DNA from 3 places in the Mesorhizobium sp. 43Arga genome. Region 1 is predicted to be linked to each of the others. Evidence: riboswitches for the same ligand, from Rfam matches in the RefSeq annotation. Region 1 holds a riboswitch; each other region holds the start of a gene.
What was found. Region 1 has a riboswitch for thiamine pyrophosphate ahead of ACWGS8_RS09730 (Ykof family thiamine-binding protein). Riboswitches for the same ligand answer to the same signal wherever they lie in the genome.

Region 1 (3,252 bases):
TTCCCCGCAGATTGCGGGCCGGCCCGCTCCCAAGGCATGGCGAGGCGCTGCAAGAGCACCGCCAGCCCGAACAGGATCAGCGTGAGCGCGGCACTGACGCCGACCGCGGCCAGCACCAGATCGGGGCGGAAATTGTTCTTGGCGTTGAGCATGTAGATGCCCAGCCCTTTGGCCGCACCGGCATATTCGGCGAAGATGGCGCCGACCACGGCATAGGTGATGGAGATCCGCAGGCCGGCGAAGAAATAGGGCAGTGCCGAAGGCAGCCGCGCCAGCACGAAGACGCGCCAGCGCCCTGCCCCCATGGCGCGCAGCATCCGGCCGATCTCCACCTCGGTCGCCTCGTAGCCCTGCACCAGAGCCACCAGCATCGGGAAGAAAGTGACCAGCGCTACCAGCATGATCTTTGGCGTCAAACCGAAGCCGAACCACAAAACCACCAGCGGCGCGATCGCCACCAGCGGCAAGGTCTGGCTGACGATGAAGACGGGAAACAGAGCGCGCCGCAGCGGCTGGAAGAATTCGACCAGCATAGACAGCGCGAAAGCGGCGGCGAGCGAGCAGGCAAAGCCGATCAACGTGGCGCGGATGGTGGGAATGGCGTTGTCGATCAGCGCCTCGCGATTGAGCATCGCCTGTTCGAAGACGCGTGACGGCGCCGGCAGGATCGTCGGCTTGATGCCGGAATAATCTGCGTAGAGTTCCCAGGCCATGAGCAGCAACCCGACCGACACCACGGCCGGTGCCAGCTTGGCGAAGAGGCCCGCGAGCTGCCGCGGGCGGCTGGATGACGATGAAACCACGAAAGGACAACCTTGACGGCCGCGCGAAGAAAACGCGTTCTGTTCAGACAGCGGTCGGGCTGTTGGCCGAAACCGTGACGTCGAGGGTTACGTGGCCGGCGCCCGGCCCGAAGCGGCAGAAGGCTTCGTTCAGCGCCGAAAAGATCGCGCCGGTATCACCGCGCAGTTTGGTGCAAAAGTTCTTGGAACGATCATAGACGCCGGACTGTTTCAGGAAGTCGATGCAGCCATAGATCTCATCCATGTGGTCGCCGGTGCCCATCACATAGAGCGAGAATTGCGCCGCCGCCGGCTGGCCGGTGGCAGCAGCATTGCGCACCGCGGTGATGGCGGCTTCCTTGCGCGGGCCGAGCGGCCCGACAGGCCCGCCAAACGCATCGGAGCGGCAGATCGGATCGTCCGGCTCGCCCGGGCAGCCGCGCGAAATGGCTGCCGACAGCACGCAGTGCTTGCCGCTTTGCGCCGCCGCAACGAACAGGTCGCGCAGCGCCGGGAACAACACTTCGGGTGGCCCGACCAGCAAGGTCGAGATGTCGTCGGTCTCGATCCGGAGCCTGTCCCGGTAGGGATCGAGCGCGCCGAGCGCGCCCAGGATGACGCCGACGAAATCGTCGGCCATGGGATATAGGGAGATCTGTGCGCCTGAAAACATCGCCCGCCTCGCTCCGCTGGTATTACCCAGATCAGCTTCTAGGGTCTGTGGGCTTGCCGCCCCCGTCTCAGCCCCGACCGTACGGAGCACCCCTGTGGATGGGCGCGTTAAAGCACCATTCGTGCCATTGGGGAAGCCGTTTTTTCAGCGCACCGGGCTAAAAGCGTTGCACCAGTTCCGGCCGTTGCGTGGACGCAGGCGATGCCCCGCAGCCGTGCACGCCAGCCTCGCCCAATACGCTCGATCCGGCAATTACCAACAGCACGACCATCGCGCCGCGCGACATGAACTCCAATGCGGATCGGAATTGCCCGACCAACCCGCAAGGTGCGCAGACCTATGCCAACGGCAACGCGACGGCTCCCACCGTCAACGACAACAACTGCGGCAGGTAAATGATTGCCCAAAAACGAAAAAGCCGCCGGACACCGGCGGCTTTCGACATCATTCCCAACGCTGTTTTTGCTCAACCGTTAGGATGCGGCCTTCTCGCGAACCGGCAGCTTCCAGCCCGGCCTGACGAAGTGGCAGGTGTAGCCGTTTGGATATTTCTCCAGATAATCCTGGTGTTCGGGCTCGGCTTCCCAGAAGGCGCCGGCCGGCGCGACTTCCGTAACGACCTTGCCGGGCCACAGGCCGGAAGCATCGACATCGGCGATGGTGTCTTCGGCGACGCGCTTTTGCTCGTCGCTCGTATAGTAGATCGCCGAACGGTAGCTCATCCCGACATCGTTGCCCTGGCGGTTGCGCGTCGTCGGATCATGGATCTGGAAAAAGCGCTCCAGCAGCGTGCGATAGCTGATCACCGCCGGATCGAAATTGATCTCGATGGCTTCGGCGTGGGTGCCGTGGTTGCGATAGGTGGCGTTGGCCACATCGCCGCCACTATAGCCGACACGCGTGGAGATGACGCCGGGATAGCGCCGTATCAGATCCTGCATGCCCCAGAAACAGCCGCCGGCTAGCACTGCGCGTTCGGTCGAAGTCGCCATGTCACGTCTCCTCAAAAGGCAATTCCAGCTCGTGTAGCGGTTTCCCGCTCGGAATTGCGCAGACAAAATTGGATTTCCCAATAGATGGGCATTGTCGTCCGTTTCGTCCAGTCGCGTGGAACCAACGCGGCCATGAGCGAACGATATCACGACGCGGTCGGGGATCGAACCGTTTCAGTCGCGCGGTTGCCGGGTCTGGCTGTCGACGGCAAGCGGCGGATACAGCGTGCCGGGCGGAATGGCGGCAAAGCTGATCTGCAAAGGCGGCGCCGTGCGCGACCAATTGAAAAGGACGGTCTTGACCGGCAGGTTGCCCAGCCACGTCCGCAACTGCGGCGGCACGCCCTGCCCTGGCCAAACCATCAGCATGCCGTGGTCGTGCAAGCGCTGCCTGGTGATCCAGGGCGCGAAGTGAGTATCGAGATCGGTGAAGATCGACGGCTTGTCATAGGCATTGAGGCCCGCCAGCATGGCCACCTGGGTGTCGCCGCCGACAATGTCGAGCCGGCCGGGCGCCGCCGCGTGCCAGACCGCCTCGGCCTCGTCGGCGATCGGCTGTGCCGGCCAGCAGACGGCGTCCAGGCGCCCCCGCACATTGCAGCCCGTCCAGCGCAGCGCCGCATAGGCGCCCGACATGGTGACGATGCAGAGGAACGCGCAGATCGCCAGCCTTCGCATCTCGATGGCGCCGAGCCGATGGCCGAGAAAGGCGAGCACCGTGACACCGACAAGATTGTACATCGGCGCGCCCCAGGACTCGCCGGTGCCGGTGAACAGCGAGGCCACCATGATCAGGGTCGCCGGG
Region 2 (3,252 bases), on a different contig from region 1:
ACTTTCCGCACCCTGATGCACCGACCGCGACGACGATGGACGCCGGAGCAATGTCGAGCGAGATCCGGTCAAGCGCGTGTACGTCCTGGCCGTCGGAGCCAGGGAAGGTGACGCTGGCATCGTGTATTCGAAGCATGAAAGCCTCCAGGGGCCTTGCTGTTGGGTTCCCCGGACAGCAAGGCCGAACTTCTTCACACTGGTTCAGTTCGAAGCCTTGGCGGCGTCCGCGTATTGCGGATCGGCGAAGGCAGCGTAGCTTTCCTTGATCGTGGTGATTTTGCGCTGATCCTTCAGGAAGCCAGCGGTGTCCTTGAGAATCTTCGCCACGGCGCTCTTTTCACCACCGCCCAGCCATTTCTCGGAAACCTGCTCGTCCAGCGGAGGCACGACTGTGGTCTTCAACTGCTCGGAATTCTCAGCCGCAGTGGCGCCCTGCAGGCCGGCGATCAGCTTGGCATTCTCCGACCCTGGTCCCCAAGACGCCGAGTTGCTGAGATAGTCGGTGGTGTAGCCGTCAATCAGGCGGACATACTGCCCAAGGAAGTCAGGATTTGCCTTGGCGAATTCCCCGGTCACCACCAGCGCGCTGAATGTCGGCGCACCACGGTCCGCGACCTGACCGGCCGTGAGCAAGACTTTGCCATTCTTCTTCAGTTCGGAAAGCGCCGGGTCCCAGACAAAAGCGCCATCAATGTCACCGCGCTTCCACGCCGCGACGATTTCCGGCTGCGGAATGGCGATGACCTGGGTCTCCTTCTCGGAAATGCCTTCCTGCTTGAGCACGGCGAGCAGCTGATAGTGGTCCGTCGAGACCGGCGCGGCGGCAAGCTTCTTTCCCCGCAAGTCGGTCGGTGATTTGATTTCCGGCCTCACGACAAGGGCCTCTCCGTCGCGCGAGACCGAGGAAATATAGAATGCCTTCACATCGATGCCTTTGCTGACGGCTGCAGCGAAGGGGCTCGATCTAACATCGCCAATCTGAACGTCGCCGGATGCAATGGCCGCAAAAATATCGGCGCCGGAATTGAAGCGGCGGAACTCGATGTTCCAGCCGGTCTTCTTGGCAATATCACCGTTGGCGATACCGAGGTTATAAGGGTTTGCGCCGGTCTGATAAGCGATCACGACCTTCTTGTCGTCGGCGTGCGCTGCGATTGAGGTGGCCGCCAGGGCAAGGCCGATGAGCGCTGTAGAAATCAGATGTCGCATGGGATCAGATCCTTTTGAACGGAGGGCACAGCCTCAATTGCCAGCGCTGTTCGGCGGGCCAGGATCAAAAGTCCACTGATTTTATAGAATTAGAGAGGAACAATATTTCGAAACTTGGCGCGATGCTGAAAAACCTCCCTCCTGAGCGATCAAACTTCGCAAACGTAGGCGCATCCATCGCCGAGGCAGCAGGGTGCGGACGAGGCACACGTCTGCAGTGAACTCGATCAGGCTTCTCGTCGGTCGAGATGATGATGTCGCTCTGAGACCTGCCGGAGCCACCGCCGGTCCGCCCAGGTCGAATGCGCTTGACAAAGTGCCGGAGGACCATTCAATTCGAGGCATTCACCAGGGGAGTCCCGGCAAGGGGCTGAGATACTGCTGGCTTTCGCGGCGCAGTGACCCGTTGAACCTGATCCAGTTCATACTGGCGTAGGGACGGTGCAAGCGCTTTGCGGGAGTTCGTGCCCGAAGACCCGTCTCGAGCAGGTCGACAAAAAGCGTCTTTTCATCCTTCCGGCACAGAACTGGGTCTCCAATGCAAATGAGCAAAGGAGCCTCAAATGAATGCCTCGACCCCGGCGGTTTCGACGGGACCGCTGCCCGCCTCACGAAAGATCCACAAATCCGGCATCCTCCATCCGCAAATCAGGGTGCCGATGCGCGAAATCTCCGTCCATCCGACAGCGGGCGAACCGCCCGTGACGGTCTACGATCCGTCCGGGCCCTACACCGACCAAGCGATCGAAACGAGCATCGAGAAGGGACTCGCACGACTTCGGCGCGAATGGATTTTGGCGCGCGGCGATGTCGAGACCTATGACGGCCGCCATGTCCGGCCGGAAGACAACGGCTTCGCGACTGGTGAGCGCCTGACGCCGGAATTTCCCATTCGCAATCGGCCGCTCAAGGCCAAGCAGGGCAAGGCTGTGACCCAGCTCGCCTATGCCCGCGCCGGCATCATCACGCCCGAAATGGAATTCGTCGCCATTCGTGAGAACCTCGGCCGCGAGATCCTGCATGGTAAGCTGCAACGCGACGGAGAGGCCTTCGGCGCCGCGATCCCAGACTTCGTCACGCCGGAATTCGTGCGTGACGAGGTAGCGCGCGGGCGCGCCATTATCCCCGCCAACATCAACCATCCCGAAAGCGAGCCGATGATCATCGGCCGCAATTTCCTGGTCAAGATCAACGCCAATATCGGCAATTCCGCCGTCACCTCTTCCATGGCCGAGGAAGTCGAAAAAATGGTCTGGGCGATCCGCTGGGGTGCCGACACGGTGATGGATTTGTCGACCGGTCGCAACATCCACAATATCAGGGAATGGATCGTACGCAACTCGCCGGTGCCGATCGGCACAGTCCCACTCTATCAAGCGCTGGAGAAGGTGGGTGGCGTCGCCGAGGATCTGAGCTGGGAGGTCTATCGCGACACGTTGATCGAGCAGGCCGAGCAGGGCGTGGACTATTTTACCATCCATGCCGGCGTCCGGCTGCCTTACATCCCGCTCACGGTCGAGCGGGTTACCGGCATTGTTTCCCGCGGAGGCTCGATCATGGCGAAATGGTGCCTGCACCATCACAGGGAGAGCTTCCTCTACGAGCATTTCGAGGAGATTTGCGACATCTGCCGCGCCTACGATGTCTCGTTCTCGCTGGGCGACGGACTTCGTCCGGGTTCGATCGCAGACGCCAACGACGCCGCGCAATTCGCCGAGCTGGAAACGCTTGGAGAGCTGACCAAGATCGCCTGGGCCAAGGACTGCCAGGTGATGATCGAAGGCCCCGGCCACGTTCCCATGCACAAGATCAAGCAGAACATGGACAAGCAGCTCGCGGTCTGTGGCGAGGCGCCGTTCTACACGCTTGGGCCGCTCACCACGGACATCGCGCCCGGCTACGACCATATTACATCGGGGATCGGCGCGGCGATGATCGGCTGGTTCGGGACGGCAATGCTCTGCTACGTCACGCCGAAGGAGCATCTCGGGCTGCCTGACCGCGACGACGTCAAGACCGGCGTGATCACCTACAAGATAGCCG
Region 3 (3,252 bases), on a different contig from region 1:
CGATCTGCAGCAATGTCAGGGCGACGGCCCGCGCGGGATCGAAATCGAAGCGCAGCGCTTGGTAGATGCCGACCTCCAGCGTCGTCGCGGCCGGGCCGCCGCCGAGCGTCAGCACGATGGTGAAGGATGTGATGCAGAGCATGAAGACCAGCCCGGCGACACCCGGCAGGGCAGCGCGCAGCGTCGGCCATTCGATCAGCCGGAAGGCCGGGCGCGCGCCCATGCCGAGCTGGCTCGCCAGTCGCCACTGGTCGGCGGGAATGGTCTGCAGCGCCTCGAGGAACAGCCGAGTCGCCAACGGCAGATTGAAGAAAACATGCGCGACAAGAATGCCGGACAGGCCGTAAATGCCTGGCCAGCCCTGGCCGCCGACGGCGCTGAACAGCCCGGCGAAATAACCGGCACGGCCATAGAGCGCCAGTATGCCGAGCGCCGCGACGATCGCCGGCAGCGCCAGCGGCACGGCGAAGAGTTGCAGGATGAAGGCGCGACCGAAAAACCGCGGATGCCGCGACAGGGCGCGTGCAACGAACAGCGCCGGGATGGCCGAAAGCAGGGTCGAGAGGACGGCCTGCCAGAGCGTGAAGCGCACGACGCGCAGCAGATAGGGATCGAAGGCCGCCCAGGCGCCTGAAAAGTCATGGGCACCTTCGATGAGCAAGCCGGCAAACGCGCCGCCGATCAGCAGCGCGATCGCGGCGAGCGCGACAACGCCGGCGCTGACGCGTGAATCCGTTGTTTGCGCCGGCGTCACCACCCCGCCTATTTGCTCATCACCGCCAGCCATTCATCCACCCAGGCCTTGCGGTTGGCGGCGACCTCTTCGGGGCTGAACAGCAAGGTCTTGGTGGGTTTGACCAGTTTGTCGAAGGCGGGGTTGAGCGGCTTGTCGGTCTTCCCGGCCGGGAACATCCAGTTGGTCTCGGGGATCGCGTCCTGGAATTTCGGGCCGGTCATGAAAGCCATGAACTTCGCCGCCAGCGGATTCTTCGCCCCCGTGGTGGTGATGCCCGCGACCTCGATCTGCAGATACTCGCCTTCCTCGAACGAAGCCGCCTGGTAGCGCTGCGTGTTCTCGGCGACCATGTGGTAGGCCGGCGAGGTCGTGTAGGACAGCACCATCGGCGCCTCGCCCTTGGTGAACAGGCCATAGGCCTCGCTCCAGCCCGGCGTCACGGTCAGCACCTTCGTCTTGAGCTTGGCCCAGGCCTCCGGCGCCTTGTCGCCATAGACCGACTTCACCCACAACAGCAGGCTGAGGCCCGGCGTTGAGGTGCGCGGATCCTGGATGACGATCTTGTCGTTGGCACTGCCTTCGACCAGTTCCTTCAGGCTCTTCGGCGGCGTCTTCAGCTTTTCGGAGTCGTAGACGACAGCGAAATAGCCGTAGTCGAAGGGAACAAACGTGTCGTCGCTCCAGCCGCCCGGCACGTTGACATCGCTCACCGCGCCATGCGGGGCGAACAACCCGCTAGCCTTGGCATCGGCGGTGAGATTGGTGTCGAGGCCGAGTACGATATCAGCCTTGGTCGACGCGCCTTCGAGCTTGACGCGGTTGAGCAGGGCCACGCCATCGGCGACCGAGACGAACTCGACGTCGCAGCCGCATTCGGCCTCGAATTCCTTCTTCACCACGGGACCTGGACCCCAGTCGGCGGTGAAGCTCTCATAGGTGTAGATGGTGAGCTTGTCCTTGGCCAAGGCCGGCCCGGACAGCGCCACAACCATGGTCGAGACAAGAGCGTATAAAAGCGTGCGCATCGGCGCCTCCTTCGTTCGAATTGCAAGGAATTGAGGCGCCGGACTGTCCGAAACGTCTAATCCCTCCGCCGGTACAAACCGGATCAGGTTCAGCGGGTTGGCGAGACTGCCTCTCAGCCGGTCCGCGAAGATCGCGTCCGGCACCCCGTTAGAGCGTTTCGACACATAGGCCGGGCCGGGGAACCGCGCAAGTGGCAGTTTGCCGGCCTTCCGTTTCCCGTGCCGGGCTGGTAAGGGCCACAGGATATGAGCACATTCACCATCCTGCTTGGCGGCGATCTCATCCGCACGCCCCGGCTCGACCGCCAGGTCGAAGGCTCGCGCGTCATTGCCGCCGACGCCGGCATCGGCCATGCGCGGCTGCTAGGCCTTGTGCCGGAACTGTGGGTGGGCGATTTCGATTCCGTCCCGGCCGATCTCCCCGCCGACCTTGCCGCGGTGCCCCGCCGGACCTTCCCGGCGGAGAAGGACAAGACCGACGGCGAACTGGCGATCGCCGCAGCACTCGAGCGCGGCGCGACCAGCCTGTTGCTGGCAGGCGCGTTCGGCGGCAAGCGCGCCGACCACGCTTTCCTGCATCTGGCGCTCGCCCTGCGCCTGGCCGAGGCCGGAACGAAGGTGCTGCTGACCAGTGGCGCCCAGGAAGGTGTCCCGCTGCTGTCGGGAACAGCCGGTTTCGACTATGCCGACGGCACGCTGTTTTCCATCCTCGGCTTTTCCGAACTTGCCGGCCTGACCGTCACCGGCGCCAAATGGCCATTGAGCCAGGTCGAGGTGGCCTTCGGCTCGTCACTGACCATTTCCAACGAGGTTCGCGGTCGCCTCGACATCGCGCTCGGCCACGGCCGCGCGCTGCTGCTCGCGCATCCGTATCCACTACCTGAAAGCTGACATGGCCCCGCCCCTTCTCAATCTCGACGGGATAAGACTGACCTTCGGCGGCACGCCGCTGCTCGACGGCGCCGCCTTGACCGCTTCAGCCGGCGACAAGATTGCGCTGGTCGGCCGCAACGGGTCCGGCAAGTCGACGCTGCTCAAGATCGCCGCCGGCCTGATCGAGCCGCAGGACGGCGAGGTGTTCCGCCAGCCCTCGGCAACCGTCCGCTATCTGCCGCAGATGCCCGACATGGAAGGTTTCGCCAATGTGCGCGCCTATGTCGAGGCGGGGCTCGGGCCAGCCGACGATCCTTACCGCGCCAGCTATCTGATGGAGCATCTTGGTCTCACGGGCGAGGAACGGCCGGGCGATCTCTCAGGTGGCGAAGCCAGGCGCGCGGCCCTCGCCCGCGTCATGGCGCCGGAGCCCGACATTCTGCTGCTTGATGAGCCGACCAACCATCTCGACCTGTCGGTCATCGAATGGCTCGAAGAGGAACTCGTGCGCACCTCCTCGGCGCTCATCGTCATCTCGCACGACCGCCGCTTCCTCGAGCGCGTGTCGCGCGCCACCGTCTGGCTCGATCGTGGCCAGACCCGCAGGCTGGACAAGGG

Region 2: another riboswitch for thiamine pyrophosphate. It lies ahead of thiC (phosphomethylpyrimidine synthase ThiC); the one in region 1 lies ahead of ACWGS8_RS09730 (Ykof family thiamine-binding protein).
Region 3: another riboswitch for thiamine pyrophosphate. It lies ahead of thiB (thiamine ABC transporter substrate binding subunit); the one in region 1 lies ahead of ACWGS8_RS09730 (Ykof family thiamine-binding protein).

What each region holds. Positions count from the first base shown of each region.
Region 1 is NZ_JBSKBO010000002.1:683,906-687,157, forward strand. Features, by position in the region: gene ACWGS8_RS09725 (ABC transporter permease) at 1-803, opposite strand, end outside; gene ACWGS8_RS09730 (Ykof family thiamine-binding protein) at 847-1,455, opposite strand; TPP riboswitch at 1,446-1,559, opposite strand; gene ACWGS8_RS09735 (hypothetical protein) at 1,644-1,850, shown strand; gene msrA (peptide-methionine (S)-S-oxide reductase MsrA) at 1,929-2,447, opposite strand; gene ACWGS8_RS09745 (glycosyltransferase family 39 protein) at 2,622-3,252, opposite strand, start outside.
Region 2 is NZ_JBSKBO010000018.1:17,685-20,936, reverse strand. Features, by position in the region: gene ACWGS8_RS32890 (taurine ABC transporter ATP-binding protein) at 1-136, opposite strand, end outside; gene ACWGS8_RS32885 (taurine ABC transporter substrate-binding protein) at 202-1,209, opposite strand; TPP riboswitch at 1,550-1,666, shown strand; gene thiC (phosphomethylpyrimidine synthase ThiC) at 1,773-3,252, shown strand, end outside.
Region 3 is NZ_JBSKBO010000001.1:303,549-306,800, reverse strand. Features, by position in the region: gene thiP (thiamine/thiamine pyrophosphate ABC transporter permease) at 1-787, opposite strand, end outside; gene thiB (thiamine ABC transporter substrate binding subunit) at 763-1,761, opposite strand; TPP riboswitch at 1,805-1,919, opposite strand; gene ACWGS8_RS01445 (thiamine diphosphokinase) at 2,008-2,652, shown strand; gene ACWGS8_RS01440 (ABC-F family ATP-binding cassette domain-containing protein) at 2,654-3,252, shown strand, end outside.